DNA from 2 places in the Desulfosporosinus meridiei DSM 13257 genome. Region 2 is predicted to be linked to the other one. Evidence: riboswitches for the same ligand, from Rfam matches in the RefSeq annotation. Region 2 holds a riboswitch; the other holds the start of a gene.
What was found. A riboswitch is a leader RNA that binds a small molecule or an ion and turns the genes downstream of it on or off. The one in region 2 is predicted to bind FMN.
Positions count from the first base shown of each region.

Region 1: linked by a shared signal. The riboswitch ahead of ribD (bifunctional diaminohydroxyphosphoribosylaminopyrimidine deaminase/5-amino-6-(5-phosphoribosylamino)uracil reductase RibD) and the one ahead of DESMER_RS08840 (DMT family transporter) in region 2 are both predicted to bind FMN.

Region 1 covers NC_018515.1:2,666,389-2,682,103, reverse strand. Annotated here, with positions in the region: gene clpB (ATP-dependent chaperone ClpB) at 1-889, shown strand, start outside; gene lpdD (prenylated flavin chaperone LpdD) at 1,133-1,552, shown strand; gene DESMER_RS12290 (UbiD family decarboxylase) at 1,557-3,326, shown strand; gene DESMER_RS12285 (hypothetical protein) at 3,585-3,794, shown strand; gene DESMER_RS12280 (spore coat protein) at 3,812-4,009, shown strand; gene DESMER_RS12275 (sigma-70 family RNA polymerase sigma factor) at 4,069-4,689, opposite strand; gene ribH (6,7-dimethyl-8-ribityllumazine synthase) at 4,833-5,294, opposite strand; gene DESMER_RS12265 (bifunctional 3,4-dihydroxy-2-butanone-4-phosphate synthase/GTP cyclohydrolase II) at 5,362-6,564, opposite strand; gene DESMER_RS12260 (riboflavin synthase) at 6,600-7,253, opposite strand; gene ribD (bifunctional diaminohydroxyphosphoribosylaminopyrimidine deaminase/5-amino-6-(5-phosphoribosylamino)uracil reductase RibD) at 7,274-8,392, opposite strand; FMN riboswitch at 8,528-8,641, opposite strand; gene DESMER_RS12250 (GNAT family N-acetyltransferase) at 8,710-9,249, opposite strand; tRNA gene DESMER_RS12245 (tRNA-Pro) at 9,704-9,780, opposite strand; gene DESMER_RS12240 (DegV family protein) at 10,115-10,975, shown strand; gene DESMER_RS12235 (ATP-binding protein) at 11,441-12,205, shown strand; gene cooS (anaerobic carbon-monoxide dehydrogenase catalytic subunit) at 12,274-14,292, shown strand; gene acsB (acetyl-CoA decarbonylase/synthase complex subunit alpha/beta) at 14,309-15,715, shown strand, end outside.
Region 2 covers NC_018515.1:1,917,152-1,932,866, reverse strand. Annotated here, with positions in the region: gene DESMER_RS08870 (flavodoxin) at 1-386, shown strand, start outside; gene DESMER_RS08865 (Vat family streptogramin A O-acetyltransferase) at 496-1,128, opposite strand; gene DESMER_RS08860 (MATE family efflux transporter) at 1,268-2,602, opposite strand; gene DESMER_RS08855 (MarR family winged helix-turn-helix transcriptional regulator) at 2,611-3,063, opposite strand; gene DESMER_RS08845 (SDR family NAD(P)-dependent oxidoreductase) at 3,483-4,103, shown strand; FMN riboswitch at 5,107-5,257, shown strand; gene DESMER_RS08840 (DMT family transporter) at 5,404-6,381, shown strand; gene DESMER_RS08835 (LrgB family protein) at 6,526-7,218, opposite strand; gene DESMER_RS08830 (CidA/LrgA family protein) at 7,219-7,593, opposite strand; gene DESMER_RS08825 (LysR family transcriptional regulator) at 7,798-8,685, opposite strand; gene rbr (rubrerythrin) at 9,039-9,572, opposite strand; gene DESMER_RS08815 (DNA-3-methyladenine glycosylase family protein) at 9,811-10,494, opposite strand; gene DESMER_RS08810 (Na+/H+ antiporter) at 10,599-12,629, opposite strand; gene DESMER_RS08805 (two-component system sensor histidine kinase NtrB) at 12,827-13,933, opposite strand; gene DESMER_RS08800 (hypothetical protein) at 13,991-14,326, opposite strand; gene DESMER_RS08795 (hypothetical protein) at 14,514-15,715, shown strand, end outside.

The DNA.
Region 1 (15,715 bases), 750 kb from region 2:
TCATCAAAGAGTTATTGGTCAAGAAGAAGCTGTCCGCGCAGTAGCTGATGCTGTTCGTCGAGCACGTGCCGGGCTGCAAGATCCCAATAGGCCGTTAGGATCGTTCCTTTTCTTAGGTCCAACAGGTGTTGGTAAGACAGAATTATCGAGGGCCTTAGCAGAATTTTTATTTGATGACGAACAAGCAATGGTAAGAATTGATATGTCCGAATATATGGAAAAGCATACTGTTTCACGATTAATTGGAGCTCCTCCGGGTTATGTAGGTTATGAAGAGGGCGGACAACTTACGGAAGCGGTACGACGTAAACCTTATAGTGTTATACTGTTTGATGAAGTGGAGAAGGCTCATACGGATGTTTCAAATGTTTTACTTCAGCTTTTAGATGATGGAAGATTGACGGATGGACAGGGAAGAATCGTCAATTTTAAAAATACTGTAGTAATCTTAACCAGTAATATTGCCAGTCCGTCAATTCAAGAGCTGACTCAACGTAATGCTAGTAAAGAGGAAGTTAGAAACACTATTAACGGAGAACTTAGACACTACTTCCGGCCAGAATTTCTTAACCGACTCGATGAGATAATAGTCTTCCATCCACTCGGACGCGAGCATATTGGTCAAATTGTCAATATCCAACTCAATCAGTTGCATAAACGTTTGAGCGAAAGGAAATTGACATTGGAGCTGTCCTTAAAGGCGAAAGAGCAACTCACTAACGAGGGATATGATCCGGTGTACGGAGCAAGGCCACTTAAGCGAGTAATCCTACAGCGGTTGCAAAACCCTTTGGCCCTTAAACTATTGCAGGGGGAATTCAAGGAAGGACAAAGGATTCTGGTAGATATAGATGATTTTGGAAACTACTCATTTTCCAGTAAAGATTAGGATGTCCAGATATTAATCGTCTTAGATTAGGGAGTTAGTAATGCTGCACTCCCTAATTTTTTTTGTGGTTTTTTTAAAGGGCTTAGGGGAAAGATTTGCATGGATTGTTAAGTAAATTTATATTGTGGTTATGCTAAATACCTTTGATAAAACTTGGCTCTAATGAAGACAAACTGTATAATGTAAATAGTAATGCGAAAAGCAGGTAAAAATAGCAAGCAATATAAAGCGAGGAGAAGTCATGTGCTTGATTTAAGTTCCATCCATATCCCTAGTTGGCAAGGTCAAGAAGGAGAAGGGCGTTGTCGAACTACCTTGACTTTACATAATACAGGTGATGGTATTAATGGGCTGCTGATCGGCGGGGAGAGACCTCATATTGGAGGAGTTGTAATGGCTCTGCCTAGACCGAGTCTTCGAGGAGAAGGATGGAGTGCTGATATTTATATCACGCCAGTGCCAGGCCACAAAGATGTAGAAGTTGCCAAGAAAGTTGCTTCGGTATTGGCTAAAGAACTCCAAAGCGTAGTCGTAATAACAGCTGGAATTCACTCGAATGATCTAAGTTCTGATGAACTGAGTAAGATAATAAGACATTGTGATATTTTAACTGAAGTAGCCCTTGCTGCTCTCAAGTTAGACAAAACAATCATTAAGAGGTGACATTGTGCACGAAAATTTGCGGGATTTTATTGAAACTCTGCGACGAGAAAAGCAAATTATAGAAATTGAGGCAGAGGTAGATCCATACCTTGAATTAGCAGAGATCCACCGTCGCGTTATTGATGAAGAAGGGCCAGCTTTGCTGTTTAAACGAGTAAAGGGTAGTTCTTTCCCAGTGGTAACAAACTTATTTGGAACTCGTGGTCGCGTAGATCTAGCTGTTGGACCCAGACCAGAAGAAACTGTAAAACGAGCTGTTGCAGCCCTAAATCGATTGCTTCCACCGAAACCCTCTATACTCTGGCAAGAAAAGGATTGGATACTATCTTTAGCGAAGAGTGGTATGCGGACTATCAATTCCAAGAATGCTCCCGTTCTAGAAATAAGAGCTAGGTCAATAGACTTAAACACTTTACCTGTTTTAACCAGTTGGCCAGAAGATGGTGGACCATTTATTACCTTACCCTTAGTTTATACAGAACATCCAGTCACGAAAGAACACAATTTAGGGATGTATCGTATACAAATATTCAATTCTAAGCAAACAGGTATCCATTGGCAAATACATAAGGGTGGAGGTTTCCACTATCATGAAGCTGAACGATTGGGACAGGATCTGCCCACGACACTTTTCTTAGGCGGTCCACCTGCACTAGTTCTTTCCGCAATAGCCCCTCTCCCCGAAATGCTGCCTGAGCTAATTTTCACGTCTTTTTTGATGGGAGATAAGCTGTCAAAAGTTAAGGTTCCTTCACATTCTCATGCCCTCATTGCTGAGGCAGAGTTTGCAATTTGTGGTACGGTTCCAGCTCATGTTCGTAAGCCAGAAGGTCCATTTGGTGATCATTATGGTTATTATTCACTAACCCACGATTTTCCGGTTTTTAATATTCATGCTGTATATCATAGACGCGATGCAATTTATCCGGCAACGGTAGTAGGAAAACCGCGTCAGGAAGACTATTTCATTGGAGAGTATTTGCAGTCTTTATTATCGCCGATGTTTCCCGTGGTTATGCCTGGAGTTAAAGCTCTTTGGACCTATGCGGAAACAGGTTTTCACGCTTTGGCCGCTGCTATTGTACGAGAGAGCTATCATCGAGAAGCGCTAGCCCATGCCTTCAGGATCTTAGGGGAAGGGCAGCTCACTTTAACTAAGTTTTTGATCATTACGGATGTTCAGCTTGAGTTACAAGATTTTAGAACTCTCCTTGAAAAAGTGTTGGAGCGTTTTGAACCAGAGTCTGACCTTCTAATCTTGAACGATACTTCTATGGATACATTGGATTATACGGGACGACATCTTAATCATGGAAGCAAGGCAATCATGCTTGGTCTAGGATCGCCAAAACGAGAGCTTCCTCGTCAAATTGATAATGTCATATTACCGGGAGTACTTAGAATTAAACCCTTTTGTGCAGGTTGCTTATTAATTGAAGCACCTTCATTTAGTAATACTCCTGAACTTGCTCAGGAGGTACTGGGGCATCTTCAAAAGGAGGTTCTTAATAATTGGCCTCTGGCAATTTTAGTTGATGATTTAGAGCTTGCATCAGAGAGTTCGGGTTTTCTATGGCAGGTCTTTACTCGCTTTGATCCTGCCCATGACATTTATGCCCATACAGAAATACTTAACCATCGTCTAGTATACCGTGGTCCTATTCTCATTGATGCTCGTATGAAACCTGGCTATCCCGGTGAAGTTGTCCCGGATGAAGCGACTGTCAAACTTGTAGATCGGCGCTGGAAAGAGTATGGAATTAAAATTGGTTAGTTAAGTCCAAAAACCTTCTTGAAGCTAAAAGGCAGAACTCCCGTTATTAAACAAGGAGTTCTGCTTTTAATCTCTGAAGGATTCGTTTATTTAAATAGATCATTTATATGGCTAAATATTCATCAGCCTGAGTACCTGTCTAGTAAGTAGGATTTTTTAAAAGTTTGAGTTAATTTGTTTGAACTGCGAATAATTTATTGCATATTTACACATCCTGAGACTGTTATGTAAACTAGTTTTTTAAAAGGAGGGATTTAGATGCAACTAAGTGATATGGAAGTAAAGAAAGTCCTTGACCGAGGCATGTTAACCAGAAGTTTAATTGAAAATGAAACCGCCATGAAAAAGTGCCAGATGTATAATGAAATGGCAAAAGACGCTGCAGTTAAGGGTTTTTTTAAAGAACAGGCTAAAGGCTTAGAAGATGTAGTTGGGTATTTTAAAAAAGGAATGGTAGAACTTCAATAGAAAAGGAGGGGATTTATATGAGTCAATTTTCAGATTTAGATATGTTATATGATTATGAAAAAGACGCTGCGGCTGCTGCTATGGGTTACATGACATTGGCTACACGTGCTCATCATGCAAATTTAAGAGACATATACTTACGTTTAGCTAATGAAGCAACTAATGCCCATAGTAAGGTCAGCAAATTAATTAGCCAAAGTGGTGGAATTGCTTAGTAAGCGTAAAATAAAGAACCGGGAATCAAAAAATTCCCGGTTCTTTATTTTGCTTTTTATTAGCCAGCAACTTTGCGTGAACGATAGAGAGCTGTTTTATGACGAATACGTTGAATAGCATTATCTAACGATTTTGGATGAAGTCCTAAATTCTTTGATACTTCACGCTGTTTGAATCCCTGTATAAAATAGTGTTCAAACACTAAACGTTCTAAATTGGACATGTTTTTATTTAGATCATTAATCATTGAATTCACTTCATCATTGGCGATAACCATTGAAGCAGGGTCTTCAGCATTGGGCAATAACTCTAAAAAACTTGTTTCATCAGACTCGGAAATTGCATTATTTAGAGAAAAAGCTTCATTAAGATTAGTGTGTTTTTGGCGTGTATACTTACGTAGGCTATCAATTAGTTTACGTTTTATGACCATTCTTAAAAAATGAAGAAAGGGAATAGTAGTATCTTGGTCATAAGACATTATCGCTCGATAAATAGCAATTCTGCCCTCTTGTAGTAAATCCTCATAATCTGCCCGAGGTAAATAATATTTTGCTGCAATCATACGAATTTCTGGTTCATAATAAAGTATAAGCTCATTTAAAGCATCTTTATTGCCGGAGCGCGCTGCTTCAAGCATGGCAGTCTCCTGATTCTGGTTGCAAATGTTCGAAGTCATGGCGCTCTCAACTCCTTGTCAATAAATTGCACTCACCTATCAGAGTTTAATAAAGTTAATGCGATTTGACAAGGATAATTTAGTGGACAATACTCCATGATCTGCCAATAGAATATTTGAAACAATCTATGCTATAAGATTTCTTAAAATGATTTTAATAAATTTGATGTTTCAATAGCAGTCATAGCTGCATCAAAGCCTTTGTTGCCTGCTTTTGTTCCTGCCCGTTCAATAGCTTGTTCAATACTATCTGTTGCTATAACTCCAAAAATTATCGGTACCCCGGTTTGTAAGCCGACTTGAGCAATTCCTTTACTAACTTCATTACTAACAAGATCAAAATGTGGAGTAGCTCCACGAATCACTGCACCTAAGCAGATGACTGCATCATACTTTTTAGTGAGTGCCATTTTCTGAGCAACTAAAGGAATTTCAAATGCTCCGGGAACCCAAGCTATTTCAATGTCACTTTCCAGAGCACCGTGGCGGTGTAAGCCGTCAATGGCTCCACTAACTAATTTGCCTGTAATAAACTCGTTAAAACGTGCAGCAATAATTGCGATTTTTAATCCTTGGGCGATAAGGTTTCCTTCATAAGTTTTCATAATAAATATCATCCTTTCTGTACTATCAAGAGCATAGACTAGACTTTACTATTAAATAATTTAAATACTAACGTACTTCTGATAAAAAATGTCCCATTTTTTGTTTTTTAGTACAAAGGTATTTGGTGTTTTCCGGCTTACTTGAAATTTCTAAAGGAACCCGTTCTACAACATTTAAACCATAACCTTCTAAACCAACAATTTTTCGTGGATTATTAGTCATTAAGCGAACTTTGGAAATTCCAAGATCCGCTAAAATTTGAGCACCGACACCATAGTCACGCAAATCTTCCGGAAAACCTAAGGCCAGATTTGCTTCGACGGTGTCTTTTCCTTCTTCCTGAAGCTTGTAAGCTCTTAGTTTATTTAACAAACCTATCCCGCGGCCCTCTTGGCGCATATAGAGCAGAACACCGCGACCTTCTTGTTCGATTTCTTCCATAGCTGCGGCCAATTGATCACCGCAATCACACCGCTTAGAATGGAAAACATCCCCAGTCAAGCATTCAGAATGTACTCGGACAAGAACTGGCTGCCCATCATCGACAGTCCCCTTAACTAAGGCGATATGTTCTTCGTTATCTAAGATACTAAGGTATCCCACTGCACGGAATTCACCGAATCCAGTAGGAAGCTGAATACTCTCAACTTTTTCAATTAGTTTTTCGGACTGGCGTCGATAGCTGATAAGATCTTTTAGAGTAATCAATTTAAGATTGTGTTTTTTAACAAATAATTGAAGGTCAGGTACTCTGGCCATTGAACCGTCTTCATTCATAATCTCACAGATTAGACCAGCAGGCTGAAGACCGGCGAGACGAGCCAAATCCACTGAGCCTTCTGTGTGACCAGCACGAGCTAGTACTCCTCCTTCACGAGCTTGAAGTGGGAAAATGTGACCTGGACGCTGTAGGTCGCTGGGTTTGCTGTGAGGATTCACTAGAACTTTTACGGTCTCGGCTCTTTCGAAAGCAGAGATCCCAGTTGAGCTAGTTATTGCATCAACACTTACCGTAAAAGCTGTACCATGAGGATCTGTATTATTATTAACCATCTGCTCTAGCTGGAGGGAGTGTATTCGATTTTTTGTCAAGGGAACACATATTAACCCTCGTCCATAGGTAGCCATAAAGTTAATTGCTTCAGGAGTAGCCATTTCAGCGGCCATGACTAGATCCCCTTCATTTTCACGATCCTCATCATCAACCATAACTACCATTTTTCCTAGACGTATATCCTCTAAAGCCTCTTCAATTGTATTGAATGACATAGCACTCACTCCTTACTTTTAAATAAAATATATTCTTAAATAAATCCATGCTCTGCTAAAAAACCCAGCGAAAGGTCTGGCTTCTTTGTGCTTTGGTTAGTGTTTAGGCCCATAAAACGAGCAACGTATTTTCCAATCAAGTCTGTCTCAAGGTTAACACCGGCGCCAATTCCTTTTATCCCTAGAGTTGTTTCTTTAGAAGTATGTGGAATAAGTGAAACTGTGAAATAGTCTGCTTCTACATCGATTATTGTTAGAGAAATCCCATCAATAGCAATTGAACCCTTTGGGAGCATAAATGAGAGAAGTGCAGGCGGAGCATTGATTTCATAGACTTGTGCGATTCCCCATGGGACAATTCGACGAATGCTGCCGACTCCATCTACATGCCCACTAACTAGATGTCCACCTAACCTTGTTTGAAGCTGTAAAGCTCTTTCTAAATTAACACGACTACCACTTTTTAAATCAGCTAAATTGGTTTTTGCCAGGGTTTCAGCCATTACATCTACGGTAAATTCATGGCCATTTAGATGAATAACAGTTAAGCAGACACCATTAACAGCAATGCTATCACCAATCTGAGTCCCATTCAGTACTTTAGTACCTTCAAGCATTAGTTGACCAGAATCTGGCAAAAGTCGAAGGCCACGGACGATGCCTAGTTCTTCTACAATACCGGTAAACACATCAATATCCTCCCTAACCATCAAACTTTTGGCTGGATATACCCAGTAACATGCAAGTCGCCAGTGGACATATCCACGCTAAGGTCATTAAGATTTATGGCCTCAGCCATGCGCTCAATATGAAGACCTGAGAGGGGAGAAGGCCCATTGCCACCAACCAGTTTAGGTGCGATAAACAATTCTACCTTGTCGACTAAATTTTCTTGCAGCATTGCACCTGCTAAGCCGCCGCCACCCTCAAGAAGAACACTTGTCCAGCTGTTTCGCACCAGATCTCGCATAAGCTTATTTAAAGGGACATAACGTTCGGTATCATATTGCCACACATCTACGCGAGGCAGAGAGTCAAGACGTTTGATTTTTTCTTTCGATGCCGACAATGTCGTGGCTATTATACAGTGACTGGCTGTAGAAGAAGTAAGAACTTTTGCATTTTCATTAATACGTAAACTGCCGTCGATTATTAATCTGATAGGATCCTTTCCGTTTATACTACGACATGTAAGCGCGGGGTTATCTTTATGGACAGTTTCACTTCCTACTAAAATAACATCACAGTAACTACGAAGTTGATGAGCAAACTTTCTCGAGATTTCGTTACTTATCCAACGAGAGTCTCCGGTTTCTGTGGCTATTTTTCCGTCTAAAGTCATTGCCGATTTATAAATAACAAAAGGAAGACCTGTCGAGATAGCCTTTATAAATACTTCGTTGAGACGTTGTGCTTCTAGATTCATCAATCCTAAATCAACTTGAATACCTGCTTCGCGGAGTCGGTCAAGGCCTTGACCAGCGACCAGTGGATTTGGATCCATCATAGCAACAACAACTCGTTTGATTTTGGCACGAATTAAGGCGTCAGCACAGGGCGGCGTTCGGCCAAAGTGGGAGCATGGCTCCAAGGTTACATAAGCCGTTGAACCATTTGCTTGATCCCCTGCAGTTGATAAAGCGTGGACTTCAGCATGAGGAGTTCCTGCCTTAAGATGAAAACCTTCTCCGATAATTTGGTTATCTTTAACTAAAACGCAGCCGACTAAGGGGTTAGGGCTAGTTCTGCCCACAGCTTTGGCAGCTAGTTCAAGAGCTCTTCTCATAAACTGTTCGTCACTGGAAGTTGAAGAACTTACTTTTTGCATGAGTATTTCCTTTCTTAATATTTCGTTTAGTGTCTCCAAAACCTTAAAAATTAAGGGTGGAAAAACAAAAAAACACCTCTTCCTCTAGGTGTTGAATAAGATACAGCTCAAATAAAGCGTATGTACGCAATTAGACTGTTCCTCTTCTCATCCAGACTTTACTGTCGGCCCTGGAATTACACCAGATCTGCCATAAGGCTCGCGGGCTTTACCGCCGGTAGGGAATCTCACCCAACCCCAGAGGAGTATTACGATTATTGAATTTATTATAGTTTACTCCACGCCTCCCATTTTAGCAACCCTCATAACAATTTTCTTTAGTTACCATGCATAGCTAAAAACTCACTTTTTAACAAGCCCATTAGAATGGCATCTTGATAGCTTCCTAATACATAGCGTGCTTCGCGTAGACGACCTTCAATTTTGAATCCGACTTTTTCATAGGCCTTAATAGCTCTGAGATTTCCATCCCAAGTATCCAATGAGATTCTGTGAAAGTTCCATTGCGTGAAAAGATATCGTGCAAATATGATCAAGGCATCAGTACCATAACCTTTTCCCCAAAAGGATTTGTTACCGATCACAACGAAGAGGGTCGCTGATCTACTGGGTATATTAAGCTCCTTAAAACCAATTGTTCCAATAAGATATTTATTTTCATCAAGTATAGAATACCTGTAACCATCAGAGGAACCGTCAAGGAATTTAATCGATATCTGCTCTTTACTTAAGAGAGTATTTAAAGGCCATGCACCTGTAGACCACAGATTAACTTCTTGATCATTATACCATTGGTATATTTCATCAATGTCATCTTCCTCAACTGGTCGCACTGAAGTTTTTAAACCATGTAGCATGATTAACGACTCCTTATATAAAAATATACATAGATAGGCTACAGTATTCTTCTATAGTATATACCCTTTATATCCTCTATAACAGTGATAGGAAAATATTCTACTATATTAGCTAATACAAGTAAAATTCGATGTATGTAATATTTAAAATATAATAACTATTTTGTAAATTAACAATGAATAGTAATAAATTTTGTACTTTGAGTAGTTCTAGAAGAAAGAGATCTTAAGTAGATATTTAGTAGGGATTTAAATTTTAAAGTTTAACTATTTTAAAGATCAAAAGTACTTAAAGATGAACATATAAATTAGTGAGTTATTAAAATTTTGTATTATGGTTTAACAGACAAATAGAGGATTTGACAAAAACTTTGTTTTTATCAAATCCTCCACGAATATTAAAAATAAATATTTCAATTGAGAGTGTTATTTACTGAATTTAAAAAAATAAGAATGGTCGGGGCGACAGGATTCGAACCTGCGGCCTCTTGGTCCCGAACCAAGCGCGCTACCAAACTGCGCTACGCCCCGACTTTTTAAGAACGATTATCATATTAACAAATGAAATTCTATCTGTCAACATTATTTTATAAAACTGTTCAAGTTACTGAAATAACTGAAACTTCAAGCAATATTCAATAAAATGAATTGTAATTCATTGATTAATTCAGCCTGATATAATAGAATACCTCTATAGCATAGCATTACCACTATTTCCAAAACTGTTAAATATAAGCTTTAAAATGGAATATGTTAGGGTATTAATTCTGAGTTGAGATTGCTACACCTATTATTTTAAGATATACTTTAGACAAGCAATAAATACAGATGTTTCCAATGGTTTATACATAAGGAGAGAAAAGATTTGAGGAAAATAGGGATTGTCATGGACTCTACGGGATATTTATCTAAGGATATCTTAGATCAATTTCAAATTTGCGTTGTACCACTTAATGTAAATATTGGGAATGAAACATATCCTGAAACAGAATTAAGCAATCGTGTTTATTTCGAAAAGTTAAGTCGGATATCTGGTCTATCAACAACATCTCAACCTTCTGTTGGCAAGTTTTTAGAAGCTTATGAAGCAATGTTTGCAGAAGGTGTCGAAGATATCATAAGTATTCATATTTCTTCAGCCATCAGTGGCACTATCCATTCAGCTCAAATGGCAAAAGATTTAGCTTCTAAGTCAGATATTCATATCTTTGATTCTAGATCATCGGCTTTAGGACTGGGTGTTTTAGCCTGGGCTGCTGCTGAATGGGCAGAACAAGGTCTTAGCGCTATTGAAATTATGGAGCGTTTAAAAAGCCTTGTACATGAAACAGAGTTGTATTTTATAGTCAATACTTTGGATAACCTTAGAAAAGGTGGTCGAATTGGTGGAGCAGCTGCATTAGTTGGGACTTTACTTCAGATAAAGCCGATTCTCTACTTTAATGATAGCGCTCATATTGATGTTTTTGACAAAGTGCGTTCGCGCTCCAGGGCATGGCAATGTGTACTAGATGAATTAATACGAGCTTTATCTTCAGGAAAACGCTATAGAATTTGTGTAATGCATGTCAATATACCCGATGAAGGGGTAATATTGCTTAACGAACTTAAGGAACGTTACCCAGAGCATGAAGTGCGTTTGTTTGAGGCAGGTCCTGTCATCGCTACACATGTTGGAGCAGGCGCGTTTGGATTAACATTCCATCCGTGGCCTTATTTAGAATAAGGATATTATTCACTTATCACGGTTTTTAAAAAGGAGGTGACTTCTGAGATTAAACCATGAATGATAGGCTCATTCGATAGAGATTCTCAAATCTCAATAATTTTACCTCGTAAGGAATAAGATCTGAATTCTATGAATAACGAAGGTAAAATTATTGTCATTTGTTCTTAACCCCAAAAAACAACTGAACTGGTGTGTCGGTATTAGTTAGTGTTAAACCACATGACGTAACTATAAATATCAGTTTAAAAAATAGATATCAAAATATACTGAATATTATATTAAATTCTGCTTAATTATCTTGATATTAGTTTGATTAATATTGTAATATCGAAAAATTATATAAAATAAAAAATATATTCAGAAAGTTTGCAGGATTTAGCCAAGAAAAAAAGAATACATAATTAATAAAATCGCAAGATTATGATAATGATTGTGTTTTCGCTGTAAAGGAGTGGAGGCTTGTTGAAAATAGCAATTTCTGGCAAAGGTGGCGTTGGTAAGACTACCTTTGCTGCTAATTTTGCCCAATGGCTATCCCGTAAAGATATTTCTGTTTTGGCGGTTGATGCTGACCCGGATGCTAGTTTAGGAACTATCTTAGGAATACCTGATGATACTTTGGCTAATTTAAAACCTATTGTCGATATGAAAGAACTAATTGAAGAGCGTATGGGGGGGAGTGGAACCTATTATCCCCTCAATCCTAATGTAGATGATGTTTTAGATGATTACAGTGTTGCTTTAGGTGATCTTAGATTCTTTCGTATGGGCAATGTAAAGGGCGGAGGAACTTCTTGTTATTGCAAAGAAAACAGCTTTTTGCGGGCTTTGGTTAATTCACTGATCCTTGGTGAAAAAGATACTGTTATTTTAGATATGGGTGCAGGAATCGAACAGCTTACCAGGGGAACAGCTTTGGGTGTGGATGTTTTGGTTATTGTTACTGAACCCAGTAAAGTAAGCGTTCAGACTGTAAAAGTTATTCAAAAACTTGCTGCAGAGCTAGGTATACCTCGAGTCCTTGTCGTCGGCAATAAAGTTCGTAATCCTAAAGATGAAAATTTTCTTAGAGACCACTTTCCTTCAGAACAGCTTATTGGCATCATCCCTTACAGTGACGAGCTGTTGGAAATGTCCTTAAATACAGGTAATCTAGAATTACCTGGCGGGTCTCTGGGAGTTGAGCTCAATACAATTTATCAAAAAATCGTTGACGAAGGGAGATGACAGAGGTTTCGTAGTAAAGATGTGAGTATTTGTCTGAGACAAGATTTTAGAAAAGAGGAGGGTGTAATATGCCTAGATATCGGGATTTAACCCATACCGCCCGACCATCCGATGCACCACGAGTCGTAGATCCGAAGAATCCCATTCGTACAACCGACCCAGGTGCCCTTCAAATGTTGGACATGATTAAGGATAAAAATATTGAGACGGTTTATGATCGGGTAGTTGCTCAACAACCTCAATGTGCGTTTGGATACAAAGGAATTTGCTGTCGTATCTGTATTGCAGGGCCTTGTCGGGTTAAAAAGGATGATGGTCCTGGCAGTCGAGGAATTTGTGGTGCTTCTGCCTATACTATTGTATCGCGTAATATAGTTCGAATGATTGCTGGAGGAGCTGCATCTCACTCCGAACATGCACGTCATGTATTGCATACAGCTCATGCCTTAGTCGACGGACATGCCGGCGATTATGAAATTAAATCTCCTGAAAAACTTCGTAAATTAGCACAGAAGTTGGGAGTAGAAACTTTAGATCGTGAAGATAAGGACATTCTTAGAGATGTTGTAGAAATTGGGTATGCAGACTTCGGTCGCTATCAGGATCGACCTTTGGCTTTCCTGGATTCTTTCATGACAGAAGGACGGCGTCGGAAATTCCAACACACCAATATTATGCCGAGAAATATTGATGGTTCTATTACAGAACTTATTGCCCAAACAGCTATGGGTGTTGATAGTGACCCAGTTAACATCATCTTTGGCGGACTAAAAAGTGCTCTTGCTGACCTTGGCGGAGAATATATCGGAACAAATCTAAGCGATGTGTTGTTTGGAGTTCCACAACCTATTGTTTCAGAAGCTAACTTAGGGGTAATTGATCCTAAAATGGTCAATATTGCTGTGCACGGGCACAATCCTGTGTTAAGTGAAATGGTAGTTGCCGCGGCACGGGCAATGAAGGCTGATGCCGAAAAGGCAGGAGCTGAAGGCGTTAATATCGTTGGGATCTGCTGTACTGGAAATGAATTGCTCATGAGGGAAGGTGTTTACCTAGCTACCTCTTCTGCTTCTCAAGAAATGGCTATCCTTACTGGTGCTCTTGACGCAATGGTTGTAGATATTCAATGTATCTATCCTGCTGTCCAAACCCTTGCTGAATGTTACCATACAAAGGTAGTTACAACAGAAGCGATTATGAAAGTTCCTAGTGCTCAACACATTGCCTTTAATACCACTTCGGCCATGGAGGATGCCAAGAAGCTTATCAGAATTGCAATTGAAGCATACAAAAACCGCGATCCTAAGAAAATTTCTATCCCTAATGAAAAACATAAACTTGTTGCAGGTTTCAGTGTGGAAGCCCTTACTGAAATCTTCTCAAAAATCAATCCCGAGCGTCCGATCTCAGTTCTCACAGATGCAATATTGAGTGGCCAAATCAAAGGTGTTTGTTTAATGGCTGGCTGTAACAACCTAAAACGTGCCCAAGATGAATCCCACAATATCGTTCTAAAAGAGCTTGTGAAAAATGACGTTTTTGTTATTTCTACTGGCTGTTCTTCAGGTGCATTTGCTAAATTTGGCTTAATGTCCCCAGCAGCCGTGGATACTTATGCTGGAGAAGGACTAAAATCATTTATTCAATCATTAGAAGCTGCAAATCCCCAATTGGCTACAGGTCTGCCACTAGTGTTCCATGTAGGCTCTTGTGTAGATAACAGTCGTGCAGTCGATTTAGCAGTTGCCATGGCTAATGAACTAGGAGTGGATATCCCTAAAGTTCCCTTTGTTGCATCAGCTCCAGAGGCTATGCATGAAAAAGCAGTTGCGATTGGATCTTGGTGTGTCACAATGGGCCTGCCTACTCATGTTGGTTCCTTGCCTCCTGTTGAAGGCAGTGACCTTGTCTATGGTATTACAACTCAAATTGCTCATGATGTTTTTGGCGGCAACTTCATATTTGAAGTTGATCCAGTACTTGGAGCATCAAAGCTAATCGACGCTTTGGAGTACAGAACTTGGAAACTTGGCATTCATAAGCAAACAGCGGAAAAAAATGAAACAGCATTAGCCCAAGGTTGGTAAGAAAGGAGGAATGTATATGTCTATGGAGGAAATTTACGCAGACGCAATTAAAGACCCCAATAATCAGCCTAAGAAACTCTTGCGCAGAGCCTACGATGGTACCACCATTGCGATGACCTATGCGGAAATCTTATTAAATCGGGCAATTAAAGATTTTGGAACGGATCAAGAAGTTGGTTATCCAGATACAGCATATCACCTTCCGGTTATCACCTGTCTTTCTGGAGAAAAGGTTACCAAATTAGGTGAATTAGTTCCGATACTTAATCGCATGCGTAGTCAAATTCGCACAGATCTGACGTTTGATAATGCTCGGCTATGGGGTGAGTCTGTACTCTATGCTGCGGAAATTATTGAGACACTTAATTATTTGCGTGGAGAGCAACCAAAAGTTAAACCTTGGACCGGATTCCTTGGTGACCCGATAGTTCGGAAACATGGTATTAAGATGGTTGACTGGACGATTCCTGGAGTTGCAGTAATTTTAGGACGGGCAAAAGATTCTCAAGCCGCTAAGAAAATAGTCGATAACCTAATGGGAAAAGGGTTCATGATCTTTCTTTGCGATGAGATCATCGAGCAATTGCTCGAATTAAACGTTAAAATCGGAGAAGACTACATCGCTTTCCCTGTAGGAAACTTTACTCAAATTATTCACGCTGTGAACTATGCCTTCAGAGCAGGGCTTGCTTTCGGAGGAATTCCGGCGGGAGAACGGGAAAACCATCGTGATTATCAACGTCGTAGAGTCCGGGCTTTCGTTCTCAATCTTGGCGAATTGGATGATGTCAAGATTGCTGCATCAATGGGCGCAATTTTTATGGGCTTCCCAGTTTTAACGGACCAAACCCTTTCTGAAGACATGCAAATCCCAGATTGGTATATCTCCGAACCCGATTATGAGAAAATAGTCCCCTTGGCTATGGAAGTTCGCGGAATTAAGTTAACCAATATCGAATTACCGATTCCGATTAACTTTGGACCGGCATTTGAGGGTGAGACGATCCGCAAAGGAGACACCTATGTCGAATTTGGTGGTGGACGAACCACCGCTTTTGAACTAGTCCGCATGGTTGGGCCCGATAATATCGTAGACGGTCAGGTCACGGTCATTGGTCCCGATATTGATACTGTTCCGGAAGGAACCAAACTTCCATTAGGACTTAAAATCGATATTTACGGACGTAAGATGCAGGAAGATTTTGAAGGGGTTTTTGAACGTCGAATTCACTATTTTGCGAACTATGGTGAAGGCGTTTGGCACGTGGCCCAACGTGATTTGTGCTGGGTACGGATATCCAAAGATGCCAGAGCCAAAGGTTTCTTAATGAAACACTTTGGTGATCTCTTAATTGCTAAGTTAAAAGAAGAATTCCCAGCAATTATCGACCGTGTCGAGGTTACAATCATGCTTGACCAAGCT
Region 2 (15,715 bases):
TTAGAGAGTTAATCCCGGAAAAACCTTATTCATTTACCTACAATGGCGCAACAAAAGAAGTAAGAAATGAAATTGAAAGAGGGTACTGTCCAAAGTTGCTGTCTGGAAATGAACCGGTAAAAAATTATGAATATATTTTTATAGGAACACCTAATTGGTTCAAATCCTTTGCACCTCCGATATTGAGCTTTCTGCGCAGTGCAGATTTGAAAGGAAAAACAATCATTCCGTTTTGCACTCATGGTGGTGGCGGATTTGGGCAAATAGAAATCAATATATCTAAAGAATGCCCCAATTCAAAACTGTTACCGGGATTTGCAGCAACAAGCGATTTTGATGATAAGCAGGTTCAAGATTGGATTAACAGCATTGGGGTAACAACATAATCGAAATATCCCGCCGGTTGAGCGCTACCCGGCATACCTTGCTCAGCAGTATCCCCAGATTCCACCGACTGCCGGCAGCGTCTTCGCTGCCGGCAGTCTCTTCTTTACTTTATTCTATTAATTGATCCAAACCGGCTTCTGAGGTTAGCATTTCAAGATTGGCAAAAATTTTTTCCTCGTCCCAGTTCCACCATTGAAGCTTTAGTAAGAATTCAACTTTTTCATCACTGAATCGTTTCTTTATAAATTTGGCTGGGTTACCGCCATATATTGTATAGGGCTCAATATTTTTTGTCACAGTTGAGTTGGCGGCAATAATTGCACCATCACCAACTTTAACACCCGGCATGATCGTAACATTTTGGCCTATCCAAACATCATTACCGATCACTGTGTCCCCCTTGAAAGGCAGATCCTCTCTGGCAGGAGTGACCTTTTCCCAGCCACTTCCAAAGATATTAAAGGGATAGGTTGTAATGCCAGACATTCTGTGGTTTGCTCCATTCATGATAAACTTAACACCCTCGGCAATGGCACAGAACTTGCCTATGATCAGTTTATCTCCCAAGAATTCGTAGTGGTGTTCGATATTATCATAAAAGTTCTCCGGAGATTTATGATTATCGCTATAATAAGTATAGTCTCCAATCTCGACATTGGGTCTTTTAGGCAAATTACTTATATAGCAAACCGTCTTTATCTTTTCATTGGGATAAAGTTTTTTCTTGTCCGGTCCTGCCATAAAATACTCCCTCCTTTTTCAAATCTTAGGCGTAACTTTGAAAAACCACGTTTGGCAAGCTCTCTGCCACCGCTTCCATACTCGCGGCTACTGTAATAATATTAATGGTCATTGTCCGTTTCTGATTATTATTAGATTATTAAGCGTAGCGGTATTTTTTGCGTTTCATAATGAGGAAAGCGATCGTAACGATAAATGCCGCAAACTCCGCTACTACAATTGCCCACCACACACCATCCAACCCTAACAGCGCAGGGATAATCAGTATTGCGGAAGTTTCAAAAAGTAGAGTTCGCAAAAACGCAATGGCAGCCGAAATTTTTCCATCATTGAGCGCCGTAAAAAACGCCGAGGCAAACGTGCTAAACCCAGTGAGCAGGAATGCAATAGCAAATATACGAAAAGCATGGACAGTCATATCGTATAGATCCTGGTCATAGCCAACAAATACTTTCGCCAGCGGATCAGCCGCAACGATAACGAGCAGGAGCATTGCACTACCCGTCACAGCCATCAAAACCATACTTTTTCTGAACATATTTTTCAGCTCGTTATGATTTCCCGCACCAAATTGATAACTGATAATCGGTGCGCTTCCCATAGAATAGCCGTAAAAAATAGCAGAGAAAATAAAGCTCACATACATAATAACACCGTATGCCGCAACGCCGTTTTCTCCGGCAAAGCGCATAAGCTGGTAGTTATAGAGCATTGAAACCAGCGAAGCCGCAACATTGCTCACCATCTCGGAAGAGCCATTCGTACAAGATCTCAAAAGGACTTTCCCATAAAACTTTGTCTTTGTAGTCAACCTCAAAAGGCTGTCGTTTTTTCTTAAAAAATAGACAAGAGCAATTACTGCTCCTAACGTCTGACTGAGCGCAGTTGCAAAAGCCGCCCCAAATAAACCCCACTGAAACACTACAATGAACAGCACGTCCAGCATGATATTTGACACACCAGCTATGACAGTTGTGGCAAGCCCCAACTTTGGCTTTTCTGCTGTAATAAAAAAACTTTGAAAAGACATTTGCATCATTTGAAATGGCATTACAAGGACAATCACCCGCCCATAGAGAACACAGTCCTCCAGCATGGCCCCCTCTGCTCCCAGAGCCATAGCAAGGGGACGTATTGCAAAAAAGCCAACCGTGCCAAATACAACGCCAGCGACGGCAATAACACAGACAAGCATGGAAAAATATTTGTTTGCCTGTTCTCTGTCGTTCTCCCCAAGGGTTTTACCGACAATAGCCGTACCGCCCGCACCAATCATCAAGCCTATCGAGCTGAGAATAAAAAGAACCGGCATAATCAGATTGATTGCGGCAAAAGGTGTTTTTCCTACAAAGTTTGATACGAAAAATCCATCTACCACACTGTATATAGATGTGAAAATCATCATGGTGATAGACGGCAAAACAAACCGCAGAAGTTTGTTATAAGTAAAGTGGTCTGATAGTTGAATACGCATAAAGGTATTTATCCTCTTTCCGTATGTTTATAATTTTCAAAGACTGTTTGCAGTTCGCCTACAAACAATTCAAGGTCTGCTATAAAGGAAGGCGAGCATTTTTCCAAAGCCGCCGACAACGCTTTGTTTTCTATTTCATAGACAGATTTCATTACCTGTTTTGCGTATGCTTGCCCTTTATCAGTTAGGCATATTTGCAATTCGCGTTTGCGCCCCGGTATCGCTTGCAAGATAACATATCCGTCTACTTCACATTCCTTAATAAGCGTATTAATAGTTGTCTTTGGAAACAGCCAATCGTCACATATCTGCTTTTGTGTATGAAACTCACCGTCATCTAACGCATAAAGCAGCCAGAACAGGTTTTCTTTTACGCCAGACATTTTTGCAATGTTCCAGTAAATTCCATCAAGCGCGGCAGTCGCTTTTCCAATACGCCTTATATCACTGCTATTACCCATAATAATTCCCCCCCTGCGCAATAATCCTAACTCGTACTATACGATAATACGAATTAGGATTATTGTCAATAGGTTTCAGGGGGGGAAATTTTGGACGAACAGGCTAGAAATTTATTTAGCTTTCATCAACTTATATTTTACGACAAAAGACGGCTTCTGGCACTGCCAGTCGCCGTCTTTTATTATTTTCGGGCTGTCTTACTGCGCCAGCCCTTTTGTCTTTCCGCCCGAACATACAGCATTCAGTTAATTAATTATCTAATCAAGTAGTTGTTTTACCCCATTTATATAACATGACACCTCAATGTCAGCGCTTAATTTCATGATATTAAATACAGTACAATACTGCTCTACAAGCTTTATCCTTTTGATCACTTTAGATTCCAAGCCTTCATTCACTTCAATTATGATAGTAGGAAATTGAGACGAATAAAGGAGTTCGGGCTGCAGCACTGAAGTTGGATCTGACTCAAATATCAACATTCGAAGATTTCGTTCTAGAAGTGAAAAAGAACCTTAAAGAAATTTGGAACAGAACAACTTTTGACTACTTAGTCAATAATGGCGGTGTTGGTGGGCCAATGATGTTCACTGAGATGAGCGAAGAGTACTTCGACAAGATTCTAAATACGAACTTCAAGGGACCCGTTTTTTTAACACAACTCCTCGTCCAATTCATGGATGATAGTGGAGCCATCGTTAATACCACGAGCACATCTAAAAACCAATCATTTCCAGGGTACTCCGCCTACGGCTCGATAAAAGCAGCATTCTCATCTTGGACTCGCTACATCGCCAAGGAACTTGCCCCTCGCAAAATTCGGGTCAACGCGGTTTCTCCCGGTCCTACCCACAGCAATTTTGGCGATGGAGTATTCGGTAAACATCCTGAATTCATCCAGCCGCTGGCTGAGCAATCTGTGTTTGGCAGAATCGGCCAACCCGAGGATCTTGCCAAGGTCATTGTGAACCTATTGTCCAATGATTTCGGCTGGGTTACAGCCCAGGACATTGAAGTGTCTGGCGGACATTTGCTTTAAGAATGCGAGAAAAAATTCGGCGGTTTTGAGGGGACTAATCTAGATTAGTCAGACCTCAAAACCGCTGAATTTTCAATCTCCTCATGTTAGGGTATATCGGCGGCTTGCCGCAACCCTTGCTATGTTGGGCATAGCAGCCTTACTTTTAAGTAAGGCCATTGGCCAGAGCCACTATATTACATTACTTAGCGGCGGCCTTCTCATTGTATTGGGATTATATTTCTTTACACGAACAACAGGTTAGAAATTATTAAAGCTTGCGTTCTCATCTTGCCAATGATTCGTCTTGAGTATCGTTAGCCCTTTTAAGTTCATTGTTACTTGAAAGAGTAAGATAACATAATACGTAACCCAAAACAGAGAAACAAATAGATGTTACCAAGAAATCCAGCCCTTCCATATTAACTCCTCCCCTAAATTAAATTTCTACCCCCGATAAACACCTCGAAAATAATGTAAACAATATTAATAAGTTCATAATACAAGAATTTTTTATATTTATTATTATATTGTATTTTTTATAAATTGCAAGAGATTGTGAAAATTGTCTTATACGGACATAATATGTTAAATAAAAAAATACCTAACCTGCAAGATCTCCAGGTCGAGGTATTTGACGTATTCCCTTGCTGTATGGGCTTTACCTTTTGCCAGTTCATCCACCAACTTGTCTATTATTCACTCTTCAGCCCTCCACTTGCTTCGGCATTTCTTAAGCGACGACATTCCAGTTCACTCAGAATTTGTCTGTTACTGCAGCGTGGAACACGCTGTAGAACTGCTGGCAGTGATAACAGATGATTTCGATGGGAACAGGCTTCATGTTGGTTAAGTATTCTGCCCTTCACGGTTTACTTGACGCGAATCTTCGACTTCTTCGAAGTGGTTTAAATCAAGGTAGTTTTGTTTAAGAGTTACCAATGAAATTAACCGTAAACACTGTATGATAAAAAATTAAAGTACCCAGAAGCACAAAATTCTGTTATACTTTTCTTAACTGAATATGAACCTTCGGGGCAAGGTGAAATTCCTTACCGGCGGTGATGATTGCCCGTGCAATTCAGCCCGCGACTCGGTGCAGCTATTAATGTTGCATCGACTGACTTGGTGAGATTCCAAGGCCGACGGTACAGTCCGGACGAGAGAAGGTAAAAACTAGGTTTAAGCAATCTGCTTCCCTAGTTCCTCTTAGGTGCCTCGTGAAATAAATATTTACGAGGTTTTTTCATGTTAATAATTCTTTCTTTTGACATGAGAAGGTTCAATTCAAATACAGTATTAGGATATGGAGGGTTCGAACTTGACTCAAAACAAACAGTCATCTTCATTGGGTATCTGGTGGATCGCCCTTGGAGCTGCTATGTGGGGACTTGATGGTGTCTTTATCGTTTCACTGCTGCACAATCTGACATCCTCTCAGATTGTCTGGCTGGAACACGTCTTACTATTTTTCTTCGCTTTCCCGGTGCTTCTCCGGAAACGCCATGAACTCAAGCAACTTAAACTTAATGACTGGTTGGCAGTTCTCTTCATAGGCTGGGGAGGATCAGCCTTAGCCTCAGTCCTATTTACAGCCGGATTTACTTACGGCAATCCTAACGTTGTGCTCATCTTACAAAAAATCCAGCCCCTTTTTGCTGTACTCCTCGCCACACTAATTTTAAAAGAGCGTTTGCAGAAAAACTACTGGAATTTATTCATTGCTGCACTCATCGGAGCCTACTTGCTTACCTTCGGACTGCACATTCCTTCAGCTGCCGAGAATACTTCACAGCTCATTGGATCGCTGTTTGCCATCGGAGCTGCTGCACTTTGGGGAGGATCCACCGTTATGGGCAAACACTTGGCCGGCAAAGTATCCTTTACTACTCTAACTGCTCTTCGCTTCGCCGTAGCCCTGCCTCTGTTGACTGTTATGGTCTTGGCACAACACCCAGACTGGCAAAGCATGGGGAAAGCCCTTAGTTTGGCACCCGTTTGGTCTAACCTCCTATTTCAAACCCTCGTGCCAAGCCTTATAAGTCTCTTGCTTTACTACCATGGGTTAGATGGAGTGAAAGCTTCTCATGCCACCATTGCTGAACTTGCCTTCCCGGCAACAGGCTTGCTTCTTAACTGGCTGATCTTACACCAGACCATTGACCTTGGGCAATGGATTGGCTTTACCATTGTCTGGCTGGCTGTACTGCAGTTATCCAGAATGAACACCAAACCTGATAAATCAGTGCAGTCCTTTGAATCATCATCTCTTCATCATGCCGATTTGGCCAGCAAATAATCGATTCCGCTTATCTGTGTAACTTTATAGCTGACACAAGTTGAGGTAGGTTTAATACTTACCTCAACTTTTTTAATAATATATTTTAGCCGCCCGCTCAGCTCCTTGATAGTCCTGAAAGGTCTGTAACAAACGCATTTTGTTTTACAAACTCAACACATGATGCACCAAAAATGGTGCGGCTATCGACATATAAATGGCGGCAATACCCATAGCCACCCCGGACATAGACCCCTGCACCCTTCCCTCAGCCAGAGCTGTGGCCGTCCCCTGACCGTGAGCTGTGGTTCCGTATGCCAACCCGCGCACCAGCGGGTTGCGTACTTTTAGCAAATTAAGCAGAAAAGGCGTCAGAAAGGTCCCAATCATGCCTGTAGTAATCACGAAAACCGAAGTCAGCGTGGGATCACCGTTTAAAATCTCGGAGACGCTGACGGCAATGGGCACGGTCACGGATTTGGGAACTAAGGATGTGACAATGAGCTTATCCAGCCCTAGAAATTCCGCCACCAAAACGGTGGTGACGATATTGGCCGTGGTTCCCACCACAATTCCGCACAGCACCGGCAGTATATTCCTGCCTAGGATCTCCTGGTTCCGGTAAAGGGGAATGGCCAAAGCCACGGTGGCCGGTCCCAACAGATAGGTCAAAATATTCCTGGCCTCCTGGTACTGGCTCACCGTAACCCCGGAAAACCAAAAGACTGCAATGATCAGGGCAGTGCTCAGAAAAACAACATTGAGAAACGGGTTGGGGTAACGCTGATTAATAAAACGGCTGAAGACATAAGCGACTATAGTAACAGCCATTGTCAGCAATACTAGCAGCAGATTCATTTAAACTCCTCCTTTGGGCGCACTCAGCCGGACCAGCAAACTGGTCACTGAATTCATAACCACCACGCATACTGCCGTGCCCATAACGATCGACAATAAAAGCTGGGCTCCGCTTAACCGGAACAGACCGATCCACTGCATCAGCCCAACGGCAATGGGAATAAAGAAAAAAGCCAAATGTTTCAGCAGAAAATCCGCTCCTTCCTCAATCCAGTGGATCTGAACCACTCCCGTCAGCAGCAGCAAAAAAAGGATCAGCATGCCCAAAACATTGCCCGGTACCGGGAGATGGCTTAACTCCGCCAGCCAGTTTCCTAATTGATAGATTGCCCAAAGCAAGGCAATCTGCACGATAAAACGTAACCCCTGCCTCATGAACTCTCACCTCTTTCTATAAATAATTGTATAGTCCCAGTTCATATTTGTAAAATAGATAGTTACCATCATATCTATCGATGCAATAGATTTATGAGAATTTCCTTCTGAACTTGAACAATCAGAACACCGAAACCCAAACAAAAGGAGCGTTACGCCCGGCGTAACGCTCCTTCTTCACAAACATTTAAAAATCTGATCATCTCAACTTTTGGCAAAGAATCCGGTGGCGAACTGCAGCCATAAATTAGCCGCATGGGACATGGACCGCCCTCGTTTCCAGATGATGAACATCTGGTGAATTATCTGCGGATTGGTCACCGGGATCACCACAAAGCGGCGGGGATCCAGTTCTCGGCAGGCGGCCCCCGGCAGGAAGGCGATGCCCAAATCAGCCGCCACCATCTGGGTCATCAGTTCAAACTGGGAAGTCTCAAAGATAATGTTGGGCTCAAAGCCCTCATTTTTACACTTGCTGATAATCTCATCATGCAGGCTAAATTCACTGCTGTATAAGACAAAAGGCTCACCGGCTAGGGAACTGAGATCCAGGGATGCCGCTTTGCTGAGCGGATTTTGAGCTGACACGATAACATACAGCGGATCTTCGGCAAAAGCAAAGGAATCAAAATACCGGCTGTCCGGCACGCTGCAGACCGCCCCCACATCCAGAGTTCCGTCCAGAATATCCAGGATGACTTTTTTCGACCCATGCTCGGAAAGACTGATTCCGATTTGCGGGTATTTCTTCTTAAATTCCCCTAGCAATTCAGCAAACAGGGTGGTACCGGTAATGGGCAGCAGGCCGATAGAGATTTTGCCCCGTTCCAGTTTAAGGCGGTTTTGAAATTCGCCGGTGAGATTGGCAAACTTGGTTACGATCTCCTGAGCCTGGTCTAGAAAGACTGCCCCCGTATCCGTCAATTGCACGTATTTGGAGGTCCGGTTAAAGAGTGGAGTACCCAGTTCCCTTTCCAGATCTTTGATCAGCTTGCTGATGGTGGATTGGGTCACGTGACATTTTTCCGCAGCCTTACTAAAACTCTTCTGATGAGCCACTTCCACAAAATACTCCAAATGTTTGATCTCCATGGTCACACCTCCCAAACCCTACCCAATATCTTTACCCCAGATTATAATGAACACGCAGAAATGATGCAAGCTCCACAGCGCCTGTTATCTTGTTCAAACAGAATCCTAGCGGTCCGAAGATTCCTATGGGCAAATTTCCTCATCAAAAAGCTTAAACCCAATGTAAACAAAGAAAAAACGCCCTTATAGGGGCGTCACTCATTTTTTCCTAGTTCTATAAACCATACTATTACAGCCGAAACGAATATGAGGAGAACAACCCATTTCATAAGGACCCCCTCTTTTCACGGACTGTTTTATGATTTATTTTATGTTTTATATCGCACGTATGTTATTTATATTCAAGAAACGTCCTAATAGTTTTGTTCTCGAACTTCAAAATATGCTCTGAGATGTTCACAGACCGGACATATCTCGGGTGCTTCTCTTCCCTCGTGAATATGACCGCAGTTTCTGCATTTCCAATAAACCTTGCCATCTTTTTTAAAGACTTTGCCCTCTTCCAGGTTCTCTAAAAGCTGTTTATAACGTTCCTCGTGTTCTTTTTCTATTTTTGCCACACCTTCAAATAACTTGGCAATATGCTCTAATCCTTCTTCCCGGGCTTCAGCGGCCATTCTCGGATACATATCCGTCCATTCGCTGTTTTCTCCGGCTACCGCCGCTTTCATATTTTCGATAGTATTTGAAAGACCGCCAAGTTCTCTGAACCAAAGTTTAGCATGTTCCTTCTCATTTTCTGCCGTTTCCAAAAAAAACGAACTGATTTGCTCGTACCCTTCTTTTTTGGCTATGGATGCAAAGTAGGTATACTTATTACGAGCTTGAGATTCTCCAAGAAAAGCTTCCCATAAATTCTTTTCCGTTTTTGAACTAAACTCTTCCATAAAACGTCCTCCCTCTTGTAATATTTGTAAAAGTGCTTTTAGTTATTTTATAACATTTTCAGTTTAAATCAATTAAAATTTATTCCATCACCATAAATAAGAGAGCCTTCTCCCGGGTTAGCCCTGCCCTCCGTCAGTCCTATCAACAACCAAGGTTGTCAGGTTAACCTTTAGTACCGCAGGGAACTGAAGCCATGGCCACCTCCTTTTTCAAATCTTACAAACCAGATAAATCAGTTTAGCGGATTAAGTTCAATTTCTTTTTTTGAGGAGCTGCTTTTTTAGGCTGATAGTCTACAAGATGTTGGCAGGCACCACCGGCTATGGCCCACAGATAAAGGCTGGCTACCGTAGCATAAGGCGAATAACGCCGTTTGTATTTATTAAAAAGCTGAGGTGTAATTTTACGGTGATGGTACAGCATCCGTAAACCACGGAGGATTGCAAGGTCGTACCAGCTCATGACATCCGGGCGCTGCAGGGAAAAAATCATCAGCATTTCCGCTGTCCAGACACCAATCCCTTTAATCTGGCTAAGGTGTAGGCAAACTTCTTCATCCGACATTGTTTGTAAAAGCCTCAGGTTCAAGCTGCCCTTCTGCACGGAATCAGCAATTTCTTTGATATATAACGTCTTGCGCATAGATATTCCGCAAGATTGTAATTCTTCCGCCGATATTGCCCTCAGGATTTCCGGTGTAATAGCTGAGCATTTTTCCAGCATTCGATTCCAGATTGTCACCTGGGCCTTTGTAGATATTTGTTGTCCGACAATGGCATTTACCAAAGCCGTGAACATATCGGGGATAACCGGACGGTTGATATGCCCGATCTCATCCATCGCAGCACCGAGTATCGGATCACGGGCTTTCAGCCACTGGATTTCCTTTTCTCCATAATCAAAATACTGTAGATCAGGCATAGTGTTTCTCCAACTCCAATAAAATACTGTTTTACGGGAAGACCGCCTACATAGCCGGTCAAACTGCCGTCTCGTCCCACCACAGGGTGGCAGGGAATAATGTGTTATTCATTATGTTCATACAAAACGATACTCTCAATGTAGTTTGTAAATCTCCTCAGTTCCTTCTCCTGGACTGAGGTTATTTCTCCAGCTTCATACATTCTGCGCATTTCAGAACGCTCAGCATCCAATACTTTAAACCGCAATTCTTCCTTTTGAACTTCGAACCTGTCGTTATCGCGGCCCGTACGCTTGAATCTCTGCAGCATTTTTTCATAGTCCAGAAGCACAGCATAAACGTACTCCGGCTGTTCCTGGGTTTTGGCGTATTCCGTCAAACCCTCAACAGCTGCGCGCATAGCACTTATCTGGATGTCCCGGACGAAATGCAGATCGTCTAAGCCGGCACCGTCATTCCGGTGCTGTTTGCCGCCCAAGCGGCCGAAATCACGCAGGGCACGTTTCAAGAAGAACTTTGTTTCGAAATGCAAATTATTGTTCAGGGCTTCTTCCCGATAATCCAGAAATTGGCTCAGAATGTCGAAAACCGATATATCTATTTCCTCATTGGCCAAAAGATTGCTGATGTACTTTCTTTGCAGGTTTAAAGCCAGTAAACGTGCCTCATTGATTTTCCTGTTATAGTGTTCTGCATACTGTTGATCAGATTTCTGTCCTGAAAGATTCCTCTGAAAACTGGCGGTATATTCGTTGATCAGCTGCAAAGCCGCTAACTCATTTTCCCCATTTGTTTCCGCTTTGATTTTCTTAATTGCCGAGAGCAGGAGTTTATTCTTGGCCCAGGTCAAATCCCCCTGCTCCCCAGCTCCTCCGACAGGTGCTTCCTTTTTGCAAAGCAAGGGCAAAAACAGGGTTGCCAGAATTAAAAGCAGAAGAATTACTCCCGCAGCAATAAAAATAAGCAGCGAACGCTCCGGAAATATCTCGCCGTTTCCTAAAAAAGCCGGCACGGTCAGGACGCCGGCCATGGTCACCGTACCGCGCACACCTGCCAGGGTTGTGATCAGGGCGGTCCTTATTTCCGGTTTTTCAGCACCGCTTCTTTTCCGGAAATAATAATTATTGGCTTTGCTCACAAAAGACCAGATAAAGCGAATGGCAAGAATTGCAAGTCCGATAGCCGCTACATAGCCAAAACCCAGCCAATTGCCCAGATCAGGACTGGATATGGTATCAAACATTGCCGATGGAATATTCAATCCTAATAATAAGAAGACAAATCCGTTTAAGACAAACAAAAGGATGGACCATGTGTTTTCAGTGAGCAGCTGTTCCTCGGCCATGTAGGTTTCCGTATGTTCTCTGACAACGGAGTGGATGATTCCGGCAGTTACAACGGCTATGACTCCTGAAGCGTGGAGAATATCTTCGGTAACGATATAGACGCCAAAGGGAGTCAGAATCTGCAGCAGTGAATGGAACACCGGATCGTTTATCCCGCTTTTGCGCAGTCTGAAGCGAATGAAGATAATCAGCAGACCGAGGAATATCCCCGCGGCAGCCCCAATCAGGAAGGTATAAGAAAAGTCCAGGATCGCCTCCCTGAGAGAAAAATACCCGGTGACAGCCGCTGCTATAGCATAGTTAAAGGCTACAAGACCGGAAGCATCATTGATCAGTGATTCTCCCCTGACAAGAACCATCACCTTTTCGGGTACCCTTATCCTTTTGGCAATGCCATTGACAGCGACAGGGTCCGTCGGCGACAGAATCGCTGCCAGCGCCAAGGCGGCAGGGATTTGAATACCGGGTATGAGCAGATTAATTAAATAGCCGCAAAGTATAGTAGTCAGTATGACAAGGATGAATGCGTTGCCAAAAATCTGAAACCTCATCCCCCATAATTCGTCCCTTGAGAAATGCCGACCATCATTATACAAAAGGGGGGCCACAAACAATAACAAAAACCATTCTGCACCGATTTCAAAAGTATAATTCCCTGTGACAAGTGCTACAATGATTCCCAGTACAATTTGAGTCAATGCCATAGGAATAAAGGGAATATAATGACCGACAATATTTGATATCAGGAGTCCCAGCACTAATAAGAAGACAATGGTTAATAAGTCCATGATAATATCCTCCGCTTACAACCAATTATAACTTAGAATATATCCCAAGTAAAAAAAGGCCACAGAGGCTTACAACCTTCATTCATCATCAAAACACCAAGCCCCGTGTCATCGATAACACGGGGTTTGGTCATGCCCTTCCCACTAATTCGGTTTCTGCTTGATTTCGATTCAATTGTCACTGTCATAGGCTTATCTTAAATAGGGAAAAGAACACAGATGTTTGTTCCACAAGAACTTGAATTGATGAGAATCTTAGCATTATGATTTTCTGCAATTTTGTAGCAAGTTGCCAAACCTAATCCAGTCCCATAATCTTTAGTGGTAAAGAAAGGCGTTCCTAACTTGTTTAGGCATTCTGGGGAAATGCCGCTCCCCTCATCCTCAATTTGAAGAACCACCTTCTTACCCTCTGTAAACGTTCTAATACTAAGGTATCCTCTTTCTTCCATCGCCTCGAATCCATTGCGGGTTAAATTAAGAACTAGTTGGGAAATTTCCTTTACATTAAATTTCAGGTCAGGAATCACCCCTGGAATGAAACAAATTTGTTTATTTTGGGTGAAGGCGTCCGCCTCAATGAGCGGGTATAAATTACTAATGATTTCGTTAAGATTTTTCGATTTTAGTTCATCTTTTTTCATTTGAGCCACTGAGAGAAACTCCGCGATAATCTCATTAGCCCGGTCCAGCTCCGAGATCATCAGGTCGAAGGTTGCTTTCTCCGCCATGTAATCCGCTTTCGCGCCCAATAGCTGGAGATATCCACGTACCGTCGTCATGGGATTTCTAATCTCGTGTCCTATGCTGGCGGCAATTTGTCCTATCAAGTTCATTCTTTCAAGCTTCGAAACTTCCTTTTCGTAATTCCTTAATTCGGTTACATCATTGGCTACACTTAAAATACATTTTTGACCATTGAACTCTATTATTTCAGCAGAAAACAGACCTACTCGATTACTCCCATCTTTTCTTCGAAAACTAGCTTCTATGTTCTTTATGGTTCCTTGGTTAATAAGTAATTCTGTTACTTTAATTCGAGTGGGAGTATCGAAAATGTTAAGTTCAATTGAAGTCCGACCAACTACCTCTTCTGCCGAAAAACCTGTTGTTTCCTCAAAACATTTATTCACTTTGATATAACGACCGTCCGAAATAGCACTGATAGCCATTAAACAAGGACTTGCCCGAAATGCTTTATCCAATAGCTCATTTTCTTGTTCAACTGAATTAGTTATCATCAGACCACTCCGATTCTGCTTGTTGAAAATTCCTAATAGCCTGGATGTGATCGCTTTGAGCATAGCCGCTGCTTCTTAAATTAGGGTTATCCAGACCATAGGTTACCTTAACTGCAAAAACTAAAATTCGTCCTGAAGAGTTACTTTTCCGCCAAATTCTTTAGCTAAGACAATCGATACTTCTTCCAGGCAAGTATGATCAGTAAAACTAGCGATATAACTATTAGTTACCGTCATTATTTCCAGTTCAGCTGATACATTTCTGATGTTAATCCAAATAGCCTGTAAATCTTCCCCCTTGATTACCAAGCAGCTGCCATCATTATCCTCCAGGGGAGTCAGGATTATCTCTCCCTTACCAAGGGTAAGATCATAAGGCTGAGTTTTAAAGAAACCTGTTTTAAGTTTAATTTTAAAAGTCAAAGAAATGTCGAGTGAACACGGCTCGACTTTCACCTCTCTTTCCTTACATAAGGGACTTACAATCTCAACTGTGATACACCAATTATGATTTTATCAGAATAATGCTCATAAAATAATTACCATGCAGAAATTGGCATTGACAATTGTTGGCACAATTAATGACAGATAATTGTCAATTTTGTATAAAAATATGGTACAATCTTCTTTAGGGGTGCTTATATTGACCTTTGCAGAAAAGCTCGATCTACTCATGCAAATTACCAAAACTTCCAACATTCTTTTGGCTCGCAATATTGCCCTGGATGCGTCTTTTATCAGCCGTTTACGCCGAGGCAACCGAACTCCAGCCAAAAATGTTACCTACCTACAAGCTATGGCTGAATACTTTGCCAGGAATTGCCGAAACGACTGTCAAAAAGTCAGCCTGCGGGAAGCTATTGTTCACAGTTCACAAATCCAAGCAAGAGAAACGGAATTATCACAACCCTTAGAAATAATCATTTATGAATGGCTTAATGAAAAAGAGTCATCGTCTACTGACTCAATTAATTCCTTTCTCGATACAGTAATTAATTTTAAATTCAAAAAAGCGGAACCTAGCTCTGCTACTGAAAATGCCAATATACCAATTATCACTTCAGAAAATGAAGTGTTCTATGGGGCTAAGGGTAAACAAACCGCTGCATTTATTTTTTTGTCCCTGGTTTTAAAAAGCAAAAGCCCTCAAACACTGTTTCTTTACAGCGATGAGGACATGGACTGGCTGGCTCATGACCGAGAGTTCACTACTCAATGGGTATCCATGATTGTGCAGATTTTAAAAAAGGGCAACCGGATAAAAATGATCCATTCCACAAACCGCAATTTTGATGAAATGATGATGGGCATTCAACATTGGGTGCCCCTTTATATGACCGGTGCCATAGAACCCTATTACTATGCCAAAAGCAAAGACGGCTTATTCCGCCAGACCTTCTTCGTAGCTCCGGATACCCCTGCAGCAGTTACCTCCTCCTCTGTGGAAAGCAAGACCAAAAACGCAGCAAATTTCCTTTTCACTAATCACAAAACGGTTCAGGCGCTGTCCGAAGAATTTCTGGATTTTCTGCAGCTTTGTCGTCCTTTGATGCACATATCCACTCCGTCCAGTAATAGTGATAACCGTAAGTATCTTTCACTGCTGGCTGAGTTTGAGGATGAAAAAAGCAATACCCTTATAAAGGCAGATGGCCTCACGAGTATTACCATGCCCCCTTCTGTTGCAATCAGCATCTTGACCCGAATAGAAAAGTCCAGAAGAGAACAATTGTTAGCTCTTCATCAAAAACGATTGGGAAGGTTTTTAGAAGATATTCAGAAATACCGTTTTACGGTAATCTGCTCTCTGCCAGATCCTGAGCAGATTTTAGCTGGAGAGGTAGC